DNA from 2 places in the Glutamicibacter sp. NPDC088483 genome. Region 2 is predicted to be linked to the other one. Evidence: predicted binding sites of a transcription regulator. Region 2 holds the regulator's gene; the other holds the start of a gene.
The links. Region 2 encodes Rex, which represses fermentation and respiration genes when NADH is low (regulators of the CRP and FNR family bind a similar motif). Its sites were predicted from a motif close to CTTGTGAANNNNTTCACAAG; they were not measured.

Region 1: the regulator Rex is predicted to act here: its motif matches at 8,526-8,545, upstream of ACIP6G_RS05065 (glyceraldehyde-3-phosphate dehydrogenase).

Annotation. Positions count from the first base shown of each region.
Region 1 covers NZ_JBIVMP010000002.1:181,702-193,791, reverse strand. The annotation lists gene mptB (polyprenol phosphomannose-dependent alpha 1,6 mannosyltransferase MptB) at 1-1,028, opposite strand, end outside; gene orn (oligoribonuclease) at 1,213-1,824, shown strand; tRNA gene ACIP6G_RS05095 (tRNA-His) at 1,983-2,058, shown strand; gene ACIP6G_RS05090 (DapH/DapD/GlmU-related protein) at 2,047-2,568, opposite strand; tRNA gene ACIP6G_RS05085 (tRNA-His) at 2,945-3,020, shown strand; gene ACIP6G_RS05080 (acyl-CoA dehydrogenase family protein) at 3,784-4,932, shown strand; gene def (peptide deformylase) at 4,957-5,529, shown strand; partial or broken gene ACIP6G_RS05070 (winged helix DNA-binding domain-containing protein) at 5,542-6,474, opposite strand; gene ACIP6G_RS05065 (glyceraldehyde-3-phosphate dehydrogenase) at 6,913-8,370, opposite strand; RNA gene rnpB (RNase P RNA component class A) at 8,590-8,945, opposite strand; gene ACIP6G_RS05055 (dihydrolipoyl dehydrogenase family protein) at 9,018-10,460, opposite strand; gene ACIP6G_RS05050 (YaaA family protein) at 10,578-11,357, shown strand; gene ACIP6G_RS05045 (VOC family protein) at 11,432-11,815, opposite strand; gene ACIP6G_RS05040 (Nif3-like dinuclear metal center hexameric protein) at 11,828-12,090, opposite strand, start outside.
Region 2 covers NZ_JBIVMP010000001.1:671,619-683,708, reverse strand. The annotation lists gene gdhA (NADP-specific glutamate dehydrogenase) at 1-494, shown strand, start outside; gene ACIP6G_RS03335 (helix-turn-helix domain-containing protein) at 751-975, shown strand; gene ACIP6G_RS03330 (30S ribosomal protein bS22) at 1,115-1,213, shown strand; gene ACIP6G_RS03325 (HAD family phosphatase) at 1,316-2,122, opposite strand; gene ACIP6G_RS03320 (glutaredoxin family protein) at 2,185-2,430, shown strand; gene ACIP6G_RS03315 (redox-sensing transcriptional repressor Rex) at 2,458-3,132, shown strand; gene ACIP6G_RS03310 (hypothetical protein) at 3,239-4,015, opposite strand; gene ACIP6G_RS03305 (histidine phosphatase family protein) at 4,190-4,852, shown strand; gene ACIP6G_RS03300 (TlpA disulfide reductase family protein) at 4,859-5,482, shown strand; gene ACIP6G_RS03295 (cytochrome c biogenesis CcdA family protein) at 5,491-6,246, shown strand; gene ACIP6G_RS03290 (cytochrome c biogenesis protein ResB) at 6,246-7,874, shown strand; gene ccsB (c-type cytochrome biogenesis protein CcsB) at 7,867-8,931, shown strand; gene ACIP6G_RS03280 (PLD nuclease N-terminal domain-containing protein) at 9,198-9,641, opposite strand; gene ACIP6G_RS03275 (DUF4229 domain-containing protein) at 9,542-9,985, shown strand; gene ACIP6G_RS03270 (1,4-dihydroxy-2-naphthoate polyprenyltransferase) at 10,120-11,004, opposite strand; gene ACIP6G_RS03265 (AMP-binding protein) at 11,080-12,090, opposite strand, start outside.

The DNA of each region.
Region 1 (12,090 bases), on a different contig from region 2:
GTACCGGTGAAGAGCATGACCTTCAGCCAACCGAACCAGTAGCCGTTGAGCCACCCAACCACGGTCATCAGAGCCAGGAAGATCATGCCGGTGTAGAACCAGTAGAGGATGCGGCGCGGCCAGGCAGCATTAGGCCCTGCCCAGAGCAGGCCGATAAACGGCAGCAGTACCAGGGTAATCGGTTTGACCCCGACCGAGGCCGCCAGCACCACGATGGCCCAGAAGCCGTAGCGCTTGCATGCCAGGTAGACGGCCCAGACCGACAGGCCGGTCATCAGGGCATCGTTGTGCGCACTGGCCACAAAGTTCACCAGGAACAGCGGGTTCGCCACGGTCATCCAGGCGGCTTTGGCCCCGGAGACACCGTGCAGTTCGGCAAGCTTGGGCACGTAGCGCAGGCAGAGCAGCACGCCGATGAATGCAATGGCGCGGAAGGCCAGGATCGCCGCGTCGGTCGAAGGGCCGGTCAGCTTGACCACGAGGAATTCGATGCTCAGGTAGAGCGGGCCGTAGGGGGTGCCGTCCTGCGCCCACATGGTGTCGGCACCGAGCTGGAACCAGTTATTCAGCGAGGATATTCCGTCAACATAAGGATCCTGCCCGGCATCCACCAGCCGGCCTTGGCCGATGTAGGCGAACACGTCCCGGCTCATGATCGGCAGGGTGACGAACATCGGGATGCTCCACAGCCAGACCGCGCGACGGACCACCTTCAACGAACCTTCGCCCCAGCCCTTGAGCTTCTGGCCCAGGCGCCACCAGGAACGGAAGAGGACCCAGCAACCCAGGGCCAGCAGGATCACGCAGGTGATCACGCCGGCCGGTTCGGTGCGCAGCATGATGAAGAACGGGTCGCGGTTCAGCGGGGATACGCTGGCCAGCCACCCGGTACCGAAGGATCCGAAAAGGATCAGGGAGGAACCGATGACGCCGCTGAGAAGGGTCCTATTCACTCCAGCGTAGGGCGGGGAGCTCACTGCTGCTGGCTTGCTGGCTGACACACTGACACCTCGGGCTGTAACGGACATGAGTTCGAGAGTAATTAAGCCAGCGTCGCATGTGCCGTGCCCTTGCAAGCAGGCAATTCAACAGCCGGAAATCTCAGACGATTTTAGCATCGAGCACGCGTCCAAGCCGGTTGAAACACTGTCCCTCCGCCCTGCGACGAGGGTGCGCTCCCCCACAGCGCTTCTTGAAGTGTAGATTGGTTACGTGGCTAGTAACTCAGAAAAAATTGTATGGATCGATTGCGAAATGACCGGCTTGGATCTGGTTAACGACGCATTGATCGAAGTAGCAGTGCTCATTACCGACTCCGATCTGGAGATCGTCGACGAGGGCATCCAGGTAGTCATCAAGCCCGAGCCGGCAGCTCTGGCGCAGATGGATGATTTCGTTCGCAATATGCATGTGGTTAGCGGCCTGCTGCCCGAGCTGGCGAACGGCATTCCCATGGAGGAAGCCCAGCGCCTGGTGGTCGACTACATCAAGAAGCACGTTCCGGAGCCGAACAAGGCGTTGCTGGGCGGCAACTCGGTGGGCACCGACAAGAACTTCTTGGCACGCGATATGCCCGAGGTCATCGAGCACCTGCACTACCGCATTATCGACGTGTCGACCTTGAAGGAGTTGAGCCGCCGCTGGTTCCCGAAGGCGCACTACGGCGCTCCAGCCAAGACCGGCAACCATCGCGCACTGGGCGACATCCAGGATTCGATCAACGAGCTTCGCTACTACCGCGACGCCATCATGGTTCCGGCGCCGGGACCAACCTCCGATGAGGCCAGGAAGATCGCCGCAGGGATCACCCAAAGCGCCGGCTAGCCGCCAAACGAAGGCCCCGGCGCATTGGTGATGCACTGCACAGTACCCCAGGGGCCTTCCGATTGGCATCAAGCGCGGAATTGTGTGTATAGTATTTCTCGTTGCCAGATACGGAATTGGTTCGCAAAAGCGTTCTGACTAGTAACGAAGCAAACATGGTGGGTATAGCTCAGTCGGTAGAGCGTCTGGTTGTGGTCCAGAAGGTCGCGGGTTCAAACCCCGTTACTCACCCCAGAGACAAAGACTCGATCCAGAACGAAAGTTCCGGATCGAGTCTTTTGCTTTACCCGCACGCCTGGCACCGGCAGGTACGTTTTTCGTTACGACCGCGGAGGCAGCGACAACTGCGTTCTCTCCGATCGTGACGCCGGAAAGCAGGGTCGCGTTCGCGCCAATCCAGACGTTGCGCCCTAAGATCACTGGAGCCGGAATAGTATCCGCCCACCGAGCAGGATCATGATCGTGTTTGAGTGCAGCCACAACAACGTTGTGCCCGATCAAGCACTCATCCCCGCTACGGGTACCGCCTTGGTCATGGAATTTGCGGCCAGCATTGATGAAGACGCTCGTCCCCAGTTCGATATTGCGTCCAAATTCCGGGTTGAACGGCTCGAATAGCACCACTGACTCGTCAACGTCCATGCCGGTCAACTGCCGCAGCAAATCCCGTACTTGCCCTGGGCTGCGGTAGCCGTTGGCCGGCTCCGCGCAAATGCGCAGCTCGTCTTGGCTAGTGCGATGCATGAGCGCATGCAGCTGCGAACCGGCGGTAATTCCCTGGCCGGCGTGCAAGGCTTCTCAAAGATCACCAATATCCAAGAATTCCCTCATTATCCATTCTTCACAGTGGCTCGAACCATATCGCCCCTGGACCCGCGGCAAAGCCTTTCCCTCAGGTACTGCAAGCAAAGGGATGATCACGGCACAGGGATTCATCTCATGAGGCAGCTCAGCGGCGAGCAACAGCCCCACGGCCATGAATAATGAGCATCCCGTCACAATCCCGGAGATGGCGCCATGCGAATTGGTATTTCCGGCCTGGATACGTGTATAGTATTTCTCGTTGCCCGGTACGAAATCATGAGCACTACAGCTTCTGACTAGTAACGAAGTAGACATGGTGGGTATAGCTCAGTCGGTAGAGCGTCTGGTTGTGGTCCAGAAGGTCGCGGGTTCAAACCCCGTTACTCACCCCAGATCGAAAGACCTGGTTCGGAATGAAAATTCCGAACCAGGTCTTTTCTCGTTTTCGACGCCTTGAAGCGCAATCGGCAAGGCACCGGGCCTCGTTGATTCCAGACCGAACACCCGGAATCCAGAGGCACACACCGCCAGTCCACGCCAGCGAATCCTCCTCGGCGTTCAGCATCGCGCCGCTAGCCGCCAACCCGCCTTCACCGCCGGCAATGGCCACCGCATGGAACCACCAGATGCCCAGGCACCCTGCCGACGCCGAAACAAGCGGATTCCATCATGCGACAACCGGGTCGATTTCGCGTGGAGCGATCCGCAACCCGCGGGACGGCTCCAGGGTTGCATCATTGGCACTGCGCGCCCCTGCACAACGGGCCGTTTGCCTCCACTAGGCCCCGGTCCGAATTATCGTTGGTTCCGGTGAAGCCAACGCCATTACGCGCGGATTCGAGCTGCGGATTCGTCGCCGACAGGACCGGTTGAACATGCGGTTCGAACCTACCGGCGAGCGCAGGGCTGCCCTGATGCGGTGTTAAGTCATATTTCGGTGGCTAGGAACACGGATTCGAAACTATGTTCGAATGGGTTGTGTTTTGGGGTCTATCCCCGTGTTTTTCGAGACTTTTTGCGTTATCTAGTGACTTGAATCGTTGTTTGCCCTGGCGAGTAGGCACGAATTGGCTTGAGCAACCATAATGGATGATGTACTTCGGCAAGCCAGTGAGCTTTATGCCTTCGTTCCATCCACCGAAAGGTACTCCCCCTGTGAAACGCGCGCTCTTTGAAGAGGACCACGAGCAGTTCCGTGAACTGGCTACGGAATTCAACGCCCGGGAGATTTCCGGTAAATACGCTCAGTGGGAAAAGGATCATCAGATCCCCCGCGAGGTGTGGCAGTCTGCCGGTGAAAACGGCCTGCTGGGTCTTGCAGTGCCTGAGCAGTTCGGTGGCATGGGCATCGATGATTACCGCTTCCGTGTAGTGCTTGATGAGCAGCTCGTGCGTTCGGGGCATCTGTCCGTAGCCTTGGCCTTCCACCTGCACGACGACCTGGTGCTGCCGTACCTGCTCTCCTACGGCTCTGCCGAGCTCAAGGCCAAGTGGCTTCCACGCATGGTCGATGGCTCCACCATTACCTCCTGCGCGTTTACCGAGCCTGGAGCGGGGTCCGACCTGCGTGCGGTGCGCACCAAGGCGGTCCGCGATGGGGATGACTGGCTGATTAGCGGCCAGAAGACTTTCATCGGCAATGCTGCGTTTGGCGATGCCGCTCTGGTGCTTGCGCGCACCGATGGCGAGAGCGGACGTGCGGGCGAGCAGTCATTCTCGCTGTTCATGGTCGAGCGTTCCGAGGGGTACACCAACGGCAGCCCCTTCGACAAGATTGGGCTGCGGGCTTCTGATACCGCTGAGCTGTTCTTCGACGATGTCCGCGTCTCGTCTGCGGATCTTGTTGGCGAGGCTGGACAGGGCCTGGCCTATGTCAAGGCGCAGCTTCCCCAGGCCCGTCTGGCTATTGCCGTGGCTGCCTCGGCGATCTGCACCGCGTCTTTCGAGCAGGCGCTGGAGCATGCGAAGAACCGCTCTACCTTTGGCCAGGCGCTGACCGAGTACCAGAACACCCGTTTCGAGCTGGCTAACCTGAAGACTGAGGCGCATGTCACCCAAAGCTTCGTGGACCGGGCCGTCCTGGCATTCAACGACGGCGAGCTGGATCCTTCCGAGGCTGCCGAGGTCAAGCTTTGGGCTAGTGAGAGCGCTAAAAAGCTTTCCGATCAGGCATTGCAGCTGCATGGCGGCTATGGCTACATCATGGAGTACCCGATTGCCCAGTCCTTCACTGCCTCCCGCTTGCTGACCATCTTCGGTGGCACAAGCGAGATCATGCGTGAAACTATTGGACGAGCACTCTAAGCACTTTTGAAAGGAACCGATCACGTGCCTATTCGGCAGATCACTGTTTACGGAGAACCTGTACTTCACAAGCGTGCGGTGGAGGTCACCGAGTTTGATGGCGCCTTGCGCGAGCTCGTTGCCGATATGCACCTCACCATGGATGAAGCGCATGGCGTGGGCCTGGCGGCTCCGCAGATCGGTTTGGGCCTGCGCATGTTCACCTACGTCTTCGCTGACCAGGACGATGCTCCCGAGCGGGGCGTAGTGATCAACCCCAAGCTGACCCTTTCAAAGGTGTCGCAGGCTCCTGCGGATGCTGATGACGACTCCGAGGGCTGCTTGTCCGTGCCCGGGTTGAACTACCCTCTGCAGCGTGCTGACTATGCGAAGGTGGAAGGTTTCGACGAGTTCGGCAATCCGATCTCTTTCGAAGCGCACGGCTGGTTCGCGCGCATCATGCAGCACGAGTACGACCACCTTGATGGCTACCTCTACGTGGACAAGTTGCAGCCACGCTGGGAGAAGAAGTGGAAGAAGGCCAAGAAGGCTCTGGGTTGGGGCGTGCCTGGCAATACCTGGTTGCCGGGTACCGATGAGGATCCATTCGGCCACTAGGCTTCCCGCCGCCTACCGGGCAGTCTTGAAGTCCAGATACCGCTGATGCAGCGCCGCACCGATTTTGCCGGTGGGCGCTGTTTCTGCGTTCCAGACCTTCGAAGCCCTGCCTTGTTCTAGCCAGAAGGGCAGGAACATGCCGTTCTTGCCGGGCAGGATCTGCGCAGCCATCTGCTCGTCGGCTACCAGCGTGCGATTCGCGTAGCCCAGGTAGTACTCGTCAAAGGGACCAAGCAGGCGCAGTGGCAGCCCGGCGGGCTCCATCGCTTCAAGCTCCCGGTGGGCGCGGCTGCCGGCGATGACCCAGTAGCCCTCTCCGCGCTCATCGTTGCCTGCGTCCGCCAGCAAGCCGCCGAGTGCTTCTGCGGCGGCTCTCATGGTGGTCAGCGTCTGTCCCGTGTACCAGGCTGCGTCGCGAAGGGTAGCTGGCCCATGCGAGTGCAGGTACCGGCGCAAGAGTTGCGCCAACGGATCTTCTGGTTCCCGGTGACTTGCAATCCATTCATCCACGAGCACGAAGTCCTGCGCGATGAGTTTCGCGTCTTGTGGAATGGGCCCCTGGCAGATCAACCCGTCCAGGACGAGGACCTGCAGGATAACCAGTCTTCGCTGCTGGCCCGTCTCCACTCCATTCTGGTTCAGTGCCTTGAAGAGCGCGGAGCGGCTGGCTTGCCCGTGCTCCTGCAGATGCGCGCTGATGATGCCAGCTGCCTGGTCAATGTCCTGGGTGCCGATCTGCAGTCCCCGCATCCTTGTGGCCGAGGAGCGCAAGGTGCGTTCACGTGTTGCGCGAGTCATCCAGCGCGCATCTTCGGCCAAGCAGATATGCAGCGTGCCCCGCATGGTCCATGACCGCATGAGCCGTCCTTCGCTGAAGAGCGCATCGACTTGCTGGCGGGATTCTTGCGCTGCGGAGCGCTGAGCCAGCGCGTAGCGTCCTGCAGCGAAGTCCTGGGACTTGGAACGCGAGCATGTGTTCTGCGGCCTGCAGTACGGATTCTGCCGGCTCCAGTAGCAGCTGGCTCGCCATGCGCGCCGCCAGCGTCCGGGTACTGTCTATTAACCAACCTCGATCCAATGCTTGATGGCCTAAAGCCTAGCAGTGCGGGGGTCCAGAGGTGCCCGCGAAGCGGCGCACCTGCAGTCGCCGTTGACGCAGGGGCGGCGCAGGTGGAAACGGACCTCCAAGCCCGGATGCGCGCAAAGGTCGAGACCTGCCTGGACTTTGCTGGAGAGGTGCTGGCCAGGTGCTGGTTCTCGTTGGTGCGCTGGACCCGGGAGGCCCTTTTGGAGGGCGTCGTGCCGCCCGGATGGAATAGCAGACGGGACCATCCCAGCGCGCAATGCGTTGGGATGGTCCCTTCAGCTGCAAGCAGCGGGGTCCTAGGCGGTGACGGCTTCAGCCTTCACTGCAGGCACTGCAGCCGGGTGGGTGCCGGCCATCGATTCGATGACGCGAACAACTTGGCAGGAGTAGCCGAACTCGTTGTCGTACCAAACGTAGACGACAGCGTTCTTGCCGGACACGATAGTGGCCAGGCCGTCAACGATGCCGGCGCGGCGCGAGCCGACGAAGTCGGTGGAGACAACCTCAGGCGAATCAATGTAGTCGATCTGCTTGTGCAAGCTGGAGGTCAGCGAGGTTTCACGCAGGTAGGCGTTGAGCTCTTCCTTGGTGGTCCCGTTCTCCAGGTTCAGGTTCAAGATCGCCATGGAGACATCCGGGGTCGGTACGCGGATGGCGTTGCCGGTCAGCTTGCCTTCGAACTCCGGCAGGGCCTTGGCCACTGCCTTGGCGGCACCGGTTTCGGTGATCACCATGTTCAGCGCTGCCGAACGGCCGCGGCGCTCGCCCTTGTGGAAGTTGTCGATCAGGTTCTGGTCGTTGGTGAACGAGTGAACGGTCTCGACGTGCCCGTGGGTAACACCGAACTTGTCGTTCAGGGCCTTGAGCACTGGGGTGATGGCGTTGGTGGTGCACGATGCAGCGGTAACGATCTTGTCTTCTGCGGTGATCCACGAATCGTTGATGCCGTGGACGATGTTCTTCAGATCGCCCTTGCCCGGTGCGGTCAGCAGAACGCGGGAAACGCCCTTGGCAGCCAAGTGCTGGGACAGTCCTGCCTCATCGCGCCAGCGGCCGGTGTTGTCCACCACGATGGCGTTGTCGATGCCGTGCTCGGTGTAGTCGACGGTGGTCGGATCATTCGAGTAGATGACCTTGATCAGGGTGCCGTTGGCGAGGATCGTGCTGTTTTCCTCGTCGACCGTGATCGAGCCTTCGAAGCGGCCGTGCACCGAGTCGCGGCGCAGCAGCGAAGCGCGCTTGACGATGTCGTCATCCGAGCCCTTGCGGACCACGATGGCGCGCAGGCGCAGGCCGTAGCCGCCACGCTCGATCAGGATGCGGGCCAGCAGGCGTCCGATGCGGCCGAAGCCGTAGAGGACAACGTCCTGGGGTTCAGCGTCGGTTGCGCCGGCCTGGCCAACCTTCTCGCCCAATTCATCGGCCAGGAAGGCGTTCAGATCAGCGGAACCGGATTCCTTGAACTTCTTGTTCACGCGGCCGAGGTCAATTGCTACCGAACCGACGTTCAGGGCCTCGATGGCATCCAGGATGGCCTTGGTGTCGTTCAGGTCGAGCTCTTCGCCATCGATGCGGCGCACTACGCGGTGGGCCTTGATGATGTCGATGGCGGACTGGTTGATCAGCTTGCGGCCGTAGACGGAGGTCACCACATTGTTCTTGCGGTACAGACGTCCGATCAGTGGGATCATGGCCTCGGCGAGCTCTTCGCGCCCGCTCCATTCTTGCTGGGCAACGACAGACTGCTGGGTCACAGAAAATCCTTCCAATTCAGCCGACTCGCAGATCCATAAAGTCGGTTGGCACCGTGGGAAGCACCATTGCTTTTGCGGTGGCACGAGGTAACAGGATCATCCTCGTAAGTACATGATCCATTCTAGACCGTGCGCAGAAAAACTGAGGATCGGGGACTGTGAATCATCTCACCAGCGCACTAAGGGCTGATGCCGGCGCAATCGCAGGAAGGAAGAGCGTGAATGGGATGGCCGATACGCCGGGTTTTGTCGCGCCGAAGCGGGACGGTCATCTATCTACGACTGCCGTTGCCGGCAGCCTCTAGCGGTCCACCCGACTGCATGGGGCGAACAGCCCTCATAACGCAGTCTGTCTGACCTTGCTCCGAGTGGGGTTTACCTAGCCACCCCAATCACTTGGGGTGCTGGTGGTCTCTTACACCACCGTTTCACCCTTACCAGGAAATCCTGGCGGTCTATTTTCTGTGGCACTAGCCTGCGGGTTACCCCGAGTGGGCGTTACCCACCACCCTGTTCTGCGGAGCCCGGACGTTCCTCGGGGCAATTGCTTGCCACGCGACCGTCTGGCCATCCCATTCACTACCAGTCTAATGCGTTGGGCGTGGGCTGCAGACCACTTCCGAACGCTGATTCGATCACAGCCGGCTTCACCCGAACCGCTGCGCCTCAAGCAACCGCAACCAGATTTCGCTGATCGTCGGATAGGCGGGGACCGCATGCCACAGCCGGTCCAGGCTGACCTCGCCGACGATCGCAATGGTGGCCGCATGCAGCAGTTCCGCGGCATCCTGGCCAGCGAAAGTGGCGCCGACGATCACCGAACGCGCCTGGTCTATCACCAGCTTGGCCCGCCCTGAATACCCGTCGGCGTGCAGGCTCGCCCCGGCCACCGCACCCAGATCGTGCTCGATAACCGAAATCTGCAGGCCGGCGTCGAGGGCCTGGCGTTCGGTGGGTCCGACCGCGGCGATCTGCGGATCGCTGAAGACCACGCGCGGCACCGCATGGTGGTCCGCCGTGGCCGCATGCCTGCCCCAGGGCGCATCGAGAACCCCGGTTCCATTGATCCTCGCGGCAATGGCCTCGCCCGCGGCCCGGGCCTGGTACTTGCCCTGGTGGGTCAGCGGGCTGCGCCCGCTGGCATCTCCTACGGCGTAGAGCCAGTTGGTGCCCGCCACGAGCATCGTGTCATCGACCTGCAGCCGCCGGGACGGGTCCACCCCGAGAGCTTCGAGTCCCAGGTTCCCGATCTCCGGCCGCCGCCCGGTGGAGACCAGCACTTCCTCGGCTTCCACGAGGGATCCTCCGGGCAGCTGGAGGCCGGCTATCCCGTGCTCATCGCGGTGGACCTGCAACGGCGTGGTGTCCTGGTGCACCACTACCCCGGCCTCGGCCAGCGACTGGGCCACCAGCTCGCCGGCGAACGGCTCTTCGCGGCCCAGCAGCGACCCGCGGGCAAGGATGGTGACCTTGGATCCGAGGGAGGCGAAAGCGAAGGCCAGCTCCACCCCGGCAACTCCGCCACCGATGATGGCCAGCCTCGGCGGAATCGCCTTGGCCGCAGTGGCCTCCCGGGTGCCCCACGGCCTGGCTTTAGCCAAACCCTCGATCCCAGGCAGAACCGGAGTGGATCCGGTGGCCAGGACTACGGCCCGGGCCGAGTACTCGCGATCCGCCACCTGCACCAGGCCGCGCCCGGAAAGCCGCGCCCGGCCGCGGATCAACTCGATGCCGGCCGAACGCAGCCACCGTTCCTGCCCGGCATCATCCCAGTTGCTGGTGAAGGCGTCCCTCCGCGCGAGCACCGCCTCGGGATCCAGCGCACCAGTCACCGCTTCGCGGGCCCCGGGAACCCGGCGTGCCGCGCGCAGCGCATCGCCGCTGCGCAACAGGGCCTTGGAAGGCATGCATGCCCAGTACGAGCATTCCCCGCCCACCAGCTCGGATTCGACGATGGCCGCCTTCAGGCCCTGCCGGGTGGCATAGTCGGCGGCGTTCTCCCCGGCCGGCCCGGCGCCGATCACGATCACGTCGAAATCGCAGTGCTGCCCGGAGGCAGTTTGGCTAGTTCTCGAGTTCTGCTGGGGCATCCTCTGTCCTTGCTCTGCGTGAAGCGCTGCTGGGTCGTGGGTTCAGCCTAGCCAGATCTGCGCTGCGGGTACATGCCCTGGGCAGAAGATCAGGTGAACTCCGATAAGCTGGAACGCGTGCTTATTTTGTTGCCGCCTTCCGAAGGCAAGACCGCCCACGCCGAAGGTTCTCCGTTCGAAATCGAGGACCTGTCTTTTCCGGAGCTTTCCGGGGAACGCCGCCTGGTGCTTGACGCCCTTGCTGAAGTCTCAGCCCGCGAAGATGCCATGGACCTGCTGGGAGTCGGAGCCTCGCTGGCCAAGGAAGTAGCGCGGAATATCAATCTGCACACCGAGCCCGCAGCCAAGGCGCACGATATCTACTCGGGGGTGCTCTTCGAGGCCCTGGACTACGCGAACCTGGATGAAGCAGCGCAGCGGCGCGCCGATGAATCCATCATCGTGGTCTCCGCCCTGTGGGGTGCCGTGCGTTTTGGCGATCGCATTCCGCCCTACCGCTTATCCATGTCGGTCAAGCTCGAGCCGCTGGGCAAGCTGGCCACCTGGTGGAAGAAGCGCCTGGCTCCGGTGCTGGATGCGGTGGCCGGCGACCAGCTGATCGTGGACGCGCGATCGAGCACCTATGCGGCCGCCTACAAGCCGGCCAATGGCAACACCGTTGCGGTCAACGTCTTCCAGATGCGCAATGGGGTCCCGAAGGTGGTCTCGCACTTTGCCAAGCACACCCGCGGAGAGGTCACCGGTTTCCTGGTCCAGCAACCGGTCGCACCGGAAAACCCTGGAGAATTGCTCGAGCTGGTCCAGACCAAGTGGGAAGCGTCCCTCGTCGAAGACAAGAAGGGCTTGGCGCTGAACATCCTGCTGCCGGAGGACCACCAGTTCACCACAGTGAATTAGCGTCCTTGGGCAAGTCGCCGAAGGCGGCTGGTGCCCTGCCGATGAAGCGTGCTGGCATGGCTAATGCGGCTTCGTCAAAGCGCTGCGACTAGTTCAATCTCGAATCCGGCAGCATCTTCCAAGTACGCCGCGTAGTGCTTTGGTCCCCCGGCGTACGGGTGCAGCTCCGGGAACATCAGGGTGAATCCGTGATCCAGCGCCTGGGAAGCCAACGTTTCCACCGCCTGCCTGGTGCCAGCATGGAAAGCCAAATGATTCAGCCCGGGAGTCAGGCGGTCATGCCGTTGCCTTTTGGCATCCGGTCCGGATTCCAGGACTATATAGAATCCGTCGCGGGCATAGCTGACGCCATCAGCCCATTGGGAATCCACCACATAGCCAAGGCGAGTGAGCAGCCAGCCCAGGGAAGCTGTACTGGCTGCCAAATCCTCAACCCATATTTCCAGATGATGCAGCATGGAACTCACTGACTACGGAGTCAGCACGAAGTCCCATGGATCGGAATTAACTTGGGAAACCTCGATCTCCACGGTGTGCCCAAGATCGTTGAGCACGTTGCCCAAGGCGCGGGCACCAGCCGACAGCCAGACCCATTCCGAAGCGAAGTGGGAGACATCGATCAGGTAAGGGAACCCGCCGCTGGCAGCTTCGCGTGCCTCGCTTGCCGGGTGGTGGCGCAGATCAGCAGTCACGTAGACATCGGCCTGGTGCGAGCGCACCGCGTCAAACAGGG
Region 2 (12,090 bases):
TTGAGCGCGGCCGCATCTCCGAGTATGCCGAACGCCGTGGCACCAAGAAGGTGAAGTACGTTGCCGGTGGCAGCGTCTGGGACGTTGCAGGCACCGTGGCGCTGCCCTGCGCAACCCAGAACGAATTGGGCGCTGAGGCCGCAAAGAAGATGGTTGCTGCTGGCACCATCGCAGTGGCCGAAGGCGCCAACATGCCTACTACCGCTGAAGCGACCTCGATCTTCCAGGATGCAGGGGTGCTCTTCGGCCCGGGCAAGGCTGCCAACGCTGGTGGTGTTGCTACCTCGGCTCTGGAGATGCAGCAGAACGCCAGCCGCGATGCATGGAGCTTCGAGCACACCGAGCGTCGCCTGACTGAGATCATGGTCGGCATCCACACCAGCTGTGCTGCTACTGCAGACGAGTACGGCATGCCGGGGAACTACGTCGCCGGCGCCAACATCGCGGGCTTCGTGAAGGTCGCAGACGCAATGCTCGCACAGGGCGTCATCTAATAATCTGCAGCGCTGCAATCCGCGTGAATTCATTGGGGACCCGGTGAAATCACGCGGATTGTCTCGTTCAGGCATCAAAAAATGTGATTCAGATGGTCACGTGTGTGTTTCGTGATGCAAAAGTTACAAAAGTGCGATTAGACTAGTACAAAGCGAACGTGAACCTGAACCGCCGATGTTGATCCAAAGTCGTGTAAGTTCATCTTCGCAAAATTAACGCGACGAATAAGAGATCAGCGTCAGGAGAATATCCCGCATGACGGATAAACAGAATTTTGCCGGAGCCCGTTTCATGACTGTGGCCGAAGTGGCCGACATGATGCGCGTTTCCAAAATGACCGTTTATCGGCTGATCCACGCCGGTGATTTGCCTGCTGTTCAGTTCGGTCGCTCCTATCGCGTTCCGGAAAACGCCGTGGAATCATATCTGAATGCCGCGGCCATTGATCCGCAGCACGGTACCGGTTCTTACGGTCGATAGTCCGCGCGATGGTCAGAGCATGACCGAAAAGCGGGTAATCTGTTAAGGAACGTTTAACGTCCGGTCAACCTTGTCCTTGGGCTCGCGCGCAAGCAGGCATTTGGGGTTGACGCATTTATTTAGTTTGTGAGGAACCACTATGGGCTCTGTTATCAAGAAGCGCCGCAAGCGTATGTCGAAGAAGAAGCACCGCAAATTGCTTCGTAAGACCCGCCACCAGCGTCGTAATAAGAAGTAAATCTACTTCTGAGCATTTGCCGCTTGGCAATCATCGCCACCGCTTCACAGTGAAACTGTTGAACGGTGGCGATTGCTTTATCCAAAGCCGCCCAGCGCCGGCCTAAGAGCCGGAACGGCGCAGAATGGACCGTCGCGCCGCCCAGAGCGCACCAAGCACTCCAGCGGCCTTCAGGCCTAGTTTGGCGGCTCGCTGGCCGGTGCGGAAATCGTAGACCTGCCAGCCGCGGCGCTTGGCGTAGGCGCGAAGCCGCGCATCGGGATTGATGCATACGGGGTGTCCCACAGCTTCAAGCAAGGGAACATCATTGTAGGAATCCGAGTATGCCCATGATTTCGACAGCGAGATGCCGCGAGCCTTCGCCAGGGTGCGCACCGCTTGCGCTTTTTCCGCAGCGTGCAGGATCGGGCTGGCCAGCGCTCCGGTGTAGAAACCGTCTTCGCTGGCCACTACAGTGCCCAATGCACCGGTAAGTTCGAGACGTTGCGAGATGACATTCGCCACTTCCAGGGGAGTGGCAGTGACTAGCCAGACTTCACGGCCCACCGTCCGATGCTGGCGAGCAATGGCTACCGTACCGGTCCATAGCTTGGGTTCGATGTATTCGTCATAGATCTCGTTGCCGATCTTCTCGATCTCGGACACCGGGATCCCTCGGACCATCATCAACGCACGGTCGCGAATCTGGTGAATGTCCCCTAGGTGCTCACCGCGCGCGGCGAAGCGCAACTGCTTGAGCGCGAACCAGAGGATTTCGCGGAATTGGAAGAAGCGGCGCTCATGCAGTTTCCGGGCCAGCAGATACAGCGATGCACCGCGCACAAGGGTGTTATCTACATCGAAGAAAGCGGCGACCGTGTCCGGAGCCAGGGCGGAATTCGGGCTGGGGTGATGATCGATGGAAGACATTTGATCCAGTTTATTTCATTGCCAAGTTTAAGGGCGGTTACGGCTCGTGAGATTATAGGCAGGTGAGTACTTTGAATCAGATCCAGCTGTTGGTTCGAGAAGGCTGCCACCTGTGCCAGGCCGCACGCGCAACCGTGGCCGAGGTGACTGGCCGGTTGAATATGGAGTTTTCCGAACTGGATATTGACCAGCACCCTGAATTGCTGGCCAAGCACCACGAGGAAGTGCCGGTTCTGCTGATCAACGGAGAAGTCCGCGACTTCTGGCACATCGACGCACAGCGTCTGGAACGACTACTGAGCAGCTAGCCGCTGCCGAATAAATGAAAATGCGTTGTGCTCTTCAAGAGCACCGAAAAGTGCGGGAGAACGAAGATGTCAGAGCTTGAAGCCCGGGTCCTGCCTGAGGCCACGCTGGCTCGACTGACCCAGTACTTGCGCGCGCTGAACGCCTTGGAAGCCCAGGGCCTGGAACGCACCAGTTCCGGGGTGCTGGCCAAGGAAGCTGGAGTGAACCCCTCCATCCTGCGCAAAGACCTTTCCTGGTTGGGTTCTTACGGAACCCGCGGGGTGGGCTACGTGGTCCGCGAACTGGCAGAACATATCAGCCGCACCCTCGGCCTGAACCAGGACTGGCGTGTGGCCATCCTCGGCGCCGGTAACCTGGGGCGCGCGCTCAGCGGATATGCAGGCTTCAGGACTCGTGGCTTCAACGTCAAGGCGATCCTGGATATCGACCCCGCACTGGTCGGCAGGCCGGTCGGCGAGCTGCACGTGGAAGCGATCGCGGACTTGGCCGCAGTGGTTGAACGCGAAGAAATCAACATCGCTGTTCTGGCAATTCCGGGCGATGCTGCGCAGGACCTGGTCTACGAACTGGCCGCGCTTTCGGTCCGCTCGGTGCTCTCGTTCGCACCGATGCCGCTTCGCGTACCCGCGGGCATGAACCTGCGGCGCGTTGATCTTTCCACTGAATTGCAGATCCTGGCATACCTCGCCGTTCAAGGCTGAAGCCGCGCAGACGAGAAAAGGCGTAGCCGCGTTATCCTTTGGGTGGATGGAGCGGCTACGCCTTTATTGTCCCTGCAGGGCCTCGCGAAGAGGCTCGGCCATGCGTTTAGCGGAAGCCGGCCAGGCGAGCCTGGCGGCGCTGCGCAATGTATTGCGAAGAAGGGCGCAACCAGGCGAAGACCACGCCTGCAATGCCCAACAAGATGCCCACAACGTAGACAGCGTTGATAATTCCGGCTTGAGTGTCAGCGAACATGCTGATCATTGGAACGATAGTCACCAGATTCAGCAGTGAAAGCGCACCGAGGATCGTGGCGATAATTCGCATGGCGCCCACGCCGCGGCCAACGAAGAAGCCCACCAGGAAATACAGGGCCAAGGTGATGATCATGGAGATAATCACGAAGGTCGACATCATGGAATTGATCTGGGCCATGAAGGCCTCAGGGCTTGCCATCATCTGTTCAACCAGTGGATCCTGCTCCATGCCCGGGGTGCTTTGCATCTGGTTCTGGAACTCTTCTTGCACCAGCGACCACTGCTGGCCAATCATGTTGGCCATCATGTTGGAGTTGGTCATCAGCCAGCTGGCGAGGGCACTGAAGATGCCCGCGAGCATGATCAAGCCAAAGGCGATAGCCAAGGTCCGTGGCCGCTCGGTCGGCGGCTGCACGCCGGCGTAACCTCCCTGCTGGGCATACTGGTCGTAGCCCGGTGCCTGCGGTTGCCCGTAAGGATTCGGATTCTGACCGTACGGGTTCTGGCCGTACGGCGAGGGCTGCTGGCCGTAGGGGTTTTCGCCGTACGGGTTCTGCGATGAACCCTGGCCGGAAGGGCCCGGGTTGTTGGGCTGGCCCGGCTGGTTAGGATCGTTGTCGCTCATGATGCGTCCTTCTGGGTCGAACTGTCTTATTAACTAAGCGTAGTGGCAGTCGGTTGTGAGCAACCCCTCCGAAAGGATGGTTTTTCCATATGGGATTCCAATGCGTGTCCTGTGAATAGTTGACGGTGGCCACAATATGGCTAATTTGCACCGAATATTTGAGACACTGGAGGCATGCCTTTATCGACCGTCCATTTGTTGCGCCACGGGGAAGTTTTCAACCCTGACCGTATGCTCTACGGCAGGATCCCCGGCTTCGGGCTCTCGGAACTCGGATTCCAGATGGCCGATGGGGCAGGAGAATATTTTGCCAAGCGCCAAGCAGAAGGCGGCAACGTAGTGCGCCTGGTGGCCTCACCGCTCCTGCGAGCCCAGCAGACAGCCGCGCCGACCTCCAGTGCTCTGGATCTGCAGGTCCACACCGACGAGCGGGTTATCGAAGCCGGCAACAAGCTGGAAGGGCTGTCCAAGGTTGCGGAGCACCTGCGTCAGCCGAAGTACTGGCCGCTGCTGGTCAACCCGCTGAAGCCTTCATGGGGCGAACCATATGCCCAGCAGGTTGCTCGCATGCGCCTGGCCATGGATGAGCACCGCAAGGCCGCCCTCGCCGAGCACGGCGAAGGAGCGGAAGTCATTATCGTCAGCCACCAGCTGCCGATCTGGGTTACGCGCCGCGCCGCCGAGAAGAAGCCGCTGTGGCACGATCCGCGCCAGCGCGAGTGCACTCTGGCTTCCATCACCAGCTTTGATTTTGAGGGAGACGAATTGGTCTCCGTGCGTTACACCGAGCCGTGCCCCGAGCTGCTTGCCGGCGCGGCGAATATCCCTGGAGCCTAAAGCAAAATGACAGATCCTGTGCCTAATCCTCGCCACTTGAGCCGCCGCACCATGTTGCGTTCGCTCATGGTTGCCGCCGCCGTGGTGCCCTTGGCTGCCTGCAGCGGCAAGGAAGATGCGCTGACCGCGCAAGCAAACAGCGGCGACGGCAAGAACTACATCGCTGGCGACGGCGCCGTGGAAGAGTACGAAGTTTCCAAGCGCAGCGAACCGGTTGCCCTCAAGGCCACCACCTACCATGGCACCGATATCGACTTCACGCAGTGGCAGGGCAAGCCCGTAGTCATGAACTTCTGGTATGCCGCCTGCGCTCCGTGCCGCATCGAGGCACCGGATCTGAAGGAAATCGCTGAAGGCTTCGGCGAGAAAGTCGAATTCATTGGCGTCAACGTACGCGATGAAGCCGAAGCGGCGAAGGCCTTCGAGCGCACTTTCGAGATCCCCTATGAGTCGGTACAGGATACCTCCGGGGACATCCAGCTGGCGATGACCAAGTACGTCCCGTTGCAAGCGGTTCCATCCACCTTGGTGCTGGACCGCCAGGGCCGTGTCCGTGCCCGCGTGATCGGTGCCGTAGAGCCTGGCACCCTGAAGTCATTGATCGACTCCGCTCTGACCGAAGAGTTGTGAGCTGATCAGTGACCACTAATCCCTTTGCCGACATCGTCCTGGACGGGTCGTTGCTGCTGGCTGCCCCAGTAGCACTGCTGGCCGGGCTGGTCTCCTTCCTTTCGCCTTGCGTCCTGCCGCTGGTGCCGGGCTACCTCGGTTACGTCACCGGGTTGACTGGTGCGGATCTGAAGGAGCACCGGCGCGGCCGCGTGGTCTCCGGCGTACTGCTCTTTGTCCTGGGATTCTCCGTGGTCTTCATCGCAGCGGGCGTGCTTTTCAGCCAGGCCTCCGCGTGGCTCAGGTTCAACGGCTCCTGGGTCACCCAGGCGTTGGGCCTGGTCGTGGTCTTCATGGGCATCGTGTTCATGGGCGGCTTCTCCTGGATGCAGCGTGACCGCAAGATCCACAGGAAACCGCCTGCAGGCCTGTGGGGTGCCCCGGTTCTGGGGCTGACCTTCGGCCTGGGGTGGGCACCGTGCATCGGCCCCACCTTGAGTGCGGTACTGATCATGTCCACCGGTGTGGACGCGAACGTAGGGCGTGGAACGCTGCTGACTGTGTTCTATTGCCTCGGATTGGGTTTGCCCTTCATCCTGATTGCGATGGGGTTGCAGCGCGGCATGCAGGCGCTGGCGTTCTTCCGCAAGCACCAGGTTTTCATCATGCGTTTGGGCGGGGGACTACTCATTGCCTTGGGACTGGTCATGGTGACCGGTCTGTGGGGAACATGGGTAGCAGAACTGCAAAACTGGTTTGCCAATGAAGTGAGGTTGCCAATTTAATGGCGAAACAACAACGGAATTCCAAGGGAACTGGCGACGCGCCTGCCCTGGGATTCATGGGTTCCATGCGTTGGATCTGGACCCAGCTGACATCGATGCCGACAGCTTTGTTCTTGCTGTTGCTGCTCGCCGTTGCTGCGGTACCGGGATCGATCTTCCCGCAGCGCGACGCCAACCCCGAATCTGTAGCCCAGTACCTGGAACAGCACACCACCGCTGGTCCATGGCTGGATCGCTTCCAGATGTTCGAAGTGTATTCATCGGTGTGGTTCTCCGCGATCTACATCTTGCTGTTCGTCTCGCTGATTGGCTGCATCATCCCGCGTGTGAAGAAGCACGCCAAAGCCTTGCGCACCCCGCCGCCGAGGACCCCGGTGCGCCTGGAACGACTTCCCCAGTACAGCTCGCATGAAATTCTGGAAGGCGAGACGGATACGCCCGATGACCAGCAGGTCATCGAGGATTCGTTCAGGATCCTGAAGAAGCGCGGCTACCGTGTCGAACGCCGCGAGGATGCCACCGGGGCCTCGGTTGCCGCAGAGCGCGGGTATACCCGCGAAATCGGCAACCTGCTCTTCCACATCTCGCTGATGGGCGTACTGGCTTCGGCCGCGATCGGCGGAGCCCTGGGCTACACCGGGCAGCGCGTGGTTGTCGAGGGGGAGACCTTCGTGAATTCGCTGGTGGCCTACGACTCCTTCACCCCGGGCACCGGCTTCAATGCCGATAATTTGCCGCCCTTTGCTGTGACTCTGGACAAATTCGACATCATCTTCGACCGCGAATCCGAATCGCATTTCGGACAGCCGCTGGACTTCACCGCCCACGTCAAGGTGCGCGAATCGGCAGATGCCGAGCCAGTGAAGCAGGAACTGAAGGTCAACCATCCGCTGCGGATCAGCGGCGGTGACGTGTACCTGGTCGGCAATGGCTACGCCCCGGTGATCACCGTCAAGGATGGCAACGGCAACGTCTCCTATTCCGGCCCGGCGGTTTCCATTCCGCAGGATTCGGTCTACACCTCGATGTTCGTGCTGAAGGTTCCGGACGCCGAGCCATCGCAGCTCGGCTTCCAGGGCTTCTTGCTGCCAACCGCACTAGTGGATGAGAACGGCTTCGGCATCTCGGGCGACCCCAACGCCATCAACCCCCAGCTGCACCTGAACTCGTACTCCGGGAATCTGGGCCTTGACGACGGCAACCCGCAAAACGTGTTCGTGCTGGACACGGAGAAGATGGAACCGCTGAACAGCCGTGATTTGGATGCCGGCGGCATCATCCTCGAAGCGGGGCAGACCTACGAACTGCCCGACGGCAAGGGCTCGATTACCTTTGAAGACCTCAAGCGCTTCGTCGCATTGGACATCAATCATGACCCGGGCAAGCTGCCAATCGGCATTTTCTCAGGTCTGGCGCTAATCGGCCTTGCGGTCTCGCTGTTCACCCCGCGACGCCGCGTCTGGGTGAAGCTGAAACAAGAAAACGGCAAGCGTAGTATCGAGTACGCACTGCTGGCACGTGGCGAGGATCCGCGTCTGGAACGCGAAGCTGCAGAACTACAGAAGATCTTTGACAAGGCTTGGCCATTGGCAAGCCAGGAGCAGAACCAAGGAGCAGTAAATGGATAACGCTGGGGCATTAGCGCCAATCAATGAAACGCTGGGTGAATACAGCCAGTTGTTCATGCTGCTGGCCGCCATGGTCTACGGAGTGGTCTTCATCATTTTCGCCTTGGACCTGGCAAAGACCAACAAGTCCATCAGCGAAATGGATTCCGAAGCGCTCAAGCGCGACGAGGAACTGCTGGTTAGCGCCGGCGGCGCCGTGGGCACCAAGCCCCGTTCGCGCCGGGGTGCCGCTGTGCGTGCCGACAACGTCGGCGAGCATATCGTGACCGACAAGATGGAGTACACGCAGTTGTCGGCCAAGCGCCCCACGGCTCGCATTGCCGTGGTGCTGATGTGGCTGGCCGCTGCCCTGCACGGCGGTGCCGTGGTTTCCCGTGCGATAGCCGCGCACCGAGTGCCCTGGGGCAACATGTACGAGTTCCTGTCCACCGGTGCATTCCTGGTGGCTCTGGTCTTCTTGCTGGTGCTGATCTTCAAGGACCTGCGCTTCATGGGATCCTTCATCTCCGGCCTGGTCACCTTGATGCTGTGCGGTGCCACCATCGGCTTCCCGACACCGGTTGGCCACCTCGTTCCTGCCCTGCAGTCGCCATGGATCGTCATTCACGTCTCCATCGCCGTCCTGGCGTCGGCACTGTTCGCCATCAGCTTCGCCATGAATGTGCTGCAGCTGGTACAGCATGCTCGCATGAACCGGCTGGCCGCTGGCCAGGACGACAAGCTGCCCTTCATGCGCGTGGTGCCAGGTGCCGGCGCATTGGAGAACTTCGCCTACCGCATCAACACCATCGGCTTCGTGATGTGGACCTTCACTGTCATCGCTGGTGCGATCTGGGCTGAGGCCGCTTGGAGCCGCTACTGGGGCTGGGATCCAAAGGAAGTCTGGTCCTTTGTGATCTGGGTTGTCTACGCAGGCTACCTGCACGCCCGTGCCACCGGTGGCTGGACGGGCCCACGCTCGGCCTGGTTGTCGATCATCGGCTTCCTGTGCGTGGTCTTCAACTTCACCATCGTGAATATCTTCTTCGACGGTCTGCACTCCTACGCCGGAGTCTAGTTCCTAAGAATCCAGCACTGCGAGCGGTTTCCCTTTAGCGGGGAGGCCGCTCGCAGTACTTTAAGCGTTCGTTGCAGGCCCTGGTACTTAAGTGCGGGGCACTGACGGGCGCCTGCCCCCGTCCGTCCCTCCAGCGCCCGTAGAGGAAGCCCCGCGCCCCGGGCCGCCTGCAAGAATGCCCGACGCTCCCACGAGGCATGAAAAAAGCCCAGCGGCGCTGGCACGCGTGCTGGGCTGGTTGCCGGAATCCCGGCAGAACTAGGTGGTTATTCGGTTTCAGACGAAGAGCTGTCGGTGCCTTCTGGCTTGTTCTTGCGTTCTGCACCTGGCTTCGGTTCCTTGGCCTCAGGCTTGGCTGGTTTCTCGCCATCGGCCTTCTGCACGTCTTCACGTTTAGTGAGGTCTTGCTCACGCGCCTTCGAGTCGGCTTCACGCTGCTGCTGGCGGCGCCAGACCTCCAGCTGGCGCAGGAAATCCTCATCGTCGTCCGGAGCCATGGACTTCTGCGCAGGGGCTCCATTTGACGCAACAGGGCGACCTAGGAGGAACCACAAACCGGCTCCGATTAGCGGAAGGAGGATGACGACCGCAATCCACGCAGGCTTAGGCAATGAACGAATGCTGCGGCGCTCTGCACGAGCGCATTCGATCAGGGTATAAATCGTCAAAGCAACCGAAACCACTGCGGCGAAAATCAATAAGCGGACCATGCTTCCATTCTAGTGATAATCCTGTTCACAGGTTCACCGGTAGAATTGAGACTATGCAGTTTGTGAAATATAGCGTTATCCGCCTAGGCATATTCCTAGCCGTTTTCTTGGGCCTCTGGTTAGGTATGAAGTGGCCAATCTTCGTTTCCGGAATTATTGGCCTGGTCGTGGCCTTCGCGGTGGCCTACCTTTTCTTCAATAAACTTCGGCTAAAGGCGAACGAAGATATCCGCAACGCTTTCAGCAAGACCTCGGCAAACAAGACCAGGATGCAGCTAGCTGATGAAGCCGTTGAGGATGAATTCGACGAATCACAGCGCAAGCAGACCCCTGGCGCCGAGTAAATTTCCCCACGCAGGTTCACCTCGAACTGCATAGCCCAGCCATTAGCGCATGGCCGGCATGACAATTAACGAGATGGGCTGGCCGGATCAATTGATCCGGCCAGCCCATCTCGTTTTTCCTTCTGCAGCGGTGGCTAGGCCAAAACCTCGATGGCGATAGCCAAGGAGAAGAGCACCGCATATACGACATTGACCATGCCGGTCTGCTTAAGCACCAGCACCAGCTTTGGCAGCTGCTGCTCGCGAAGCATCAGCAGCGATGGAGCCACTGCAGGAACGAAGGTGAGCAGGACCAGCCACATCCATGGGAAGGCGCTGGTGGCCAGCAAAGGGAGGAGGATGGCTACCGCCAGCATCAGCACGTAGCTCAAGCGGGCATTGTGTTCGCCAAGGCGCACCGCCAAGGTAACCTTTCCCACCTCTTTATCGGTAGGAATGTCTCGCACATTATTGGCCATCAGCAGAGCGCAGCCAATCAGGCCGGTGCCGATGGCACCCCACAGCGAAGCCATGGTCAGCTGGTTGATCTGGGTGAAGGTGGTACCCAAGGTGGCGACCAAGCCGAAGAAGATGAAAACGTAAATATCGCCCAAGCCGCGGTAGCCGTAGGGGTTCTTGCCGCCGGTGTAGCCCCAAGCGGCGAAGATCGCGGCGACGCCTACCAGCAGCAGCGGCCACGAGGAAGAAATGATGACCAGCACGAGGCCGAAGATGGCGGCTAGCCCGAAGCAGCCGAAAGCGGCATTGCGCACGTTCTTCGGCTCGGTGAGCTTGGAACCGGTCAGGCGCAGCGGGCCGACGCGTTCGTCATCGGTGCCTCGGATGCCGTCCGAGTAGTCGTTGGAGTAGTTCACTCCGACCTGGAGCAGCAGGCCCACCAGCAGAGCCAAGACGAAACGGAACCAATGAACGGTTCCAGTTTCGCCCAGCGCGGCTGCGGTACCGATGACAACCGGGGCAATGACGATAGGCAAGGTGCGCAAACGCGCCCCAGAAACCCACTGGGAAAGTGTGGCCACTTTCTGTCCTTTCAGGGCAAGCGGAAACTCGTACCCTCTAGTTTCCCGCGATTAGGCGTGCAAGGCGAATCGAGACTAGTCGCGAACGCCTAGTTCTTCGATGACCAGCTGTCGATTGAACTTGCCATTAGGCAGCTGCGGCAAGCCAAGAGGGTAGTGGCGCACGTGCTTGGGCACCGCTTCCTTGCCCAAGGTCCGGCGCACCGCTTCGAAGGCATCGGCGGTATTGGTCGGGCCCGCATAGGCCAGGCCAACGCTGTGGCCCCATTGCGGATCGGGCACCGGGACCACGATTGCCTGCGTGAAGAATTCTTCCAGCAGCCCTTCAATCTTCGATGCCGAAAGCTTGATGCCCCCGGTATTGATCACATCATCGATGCGTCCAATGATCTTCAACCGCTGTTTTTCAACGGTGCCCAGGTCATCGGTGACGTACCAGCGGACACCATCGCGTTCAATGAAGTGCTCGGCGGTGGCTTCGGGGGAGTTGGCGTATCCGTCGGCGAGCATGGGGCCGGCGACCCAGATGCGCCCCTCATGCGCTGCCAGCTGCACGCCGGGAAGGGCCGTGCCGTTGTAGACCAGGCCGCCGGAAGTTTCCGAGGACCCATAGGTCTGGAAAATCTTCAGCCCATGATGGCGGGCGCTGACCAGCAGGTCCTTGCTGGCTCGCGCGCCGCCCAAGAGGATGGCGTCGAAACGCTTCAGCGCCTGCAAGGTTTCCGGCGCCGGGTTATCCAGCAGCCGGGCAAGCTGGGTTGGAACCAGCGAGGTGATCCGGCGGGAGTCGATCATTTGATTGGCGGCTTCGGTGAATGCCGTGGCCGAGAAACTGCCCTCGGTGTCCATCACCACGGGCTTGGTGCCGGCGAACAATGAACGCGTCAGCACGCTCAGTCCCGCGACATAGTGCACCGGCAAGGCCAGCAGCCATTGGCCTTCGAAGCCGAGGAACTCGGCCGTGGCCTGCGCACTGGATGCCAACGCCGAAACGCTGAGCACCGTGCGCTTGGCCCGGCCGGTGGAACCGGAAGTCCGCACCACTGCCATGGGCTGCTCGAAACCTGGCAGGTCCTGTGGCGCCAA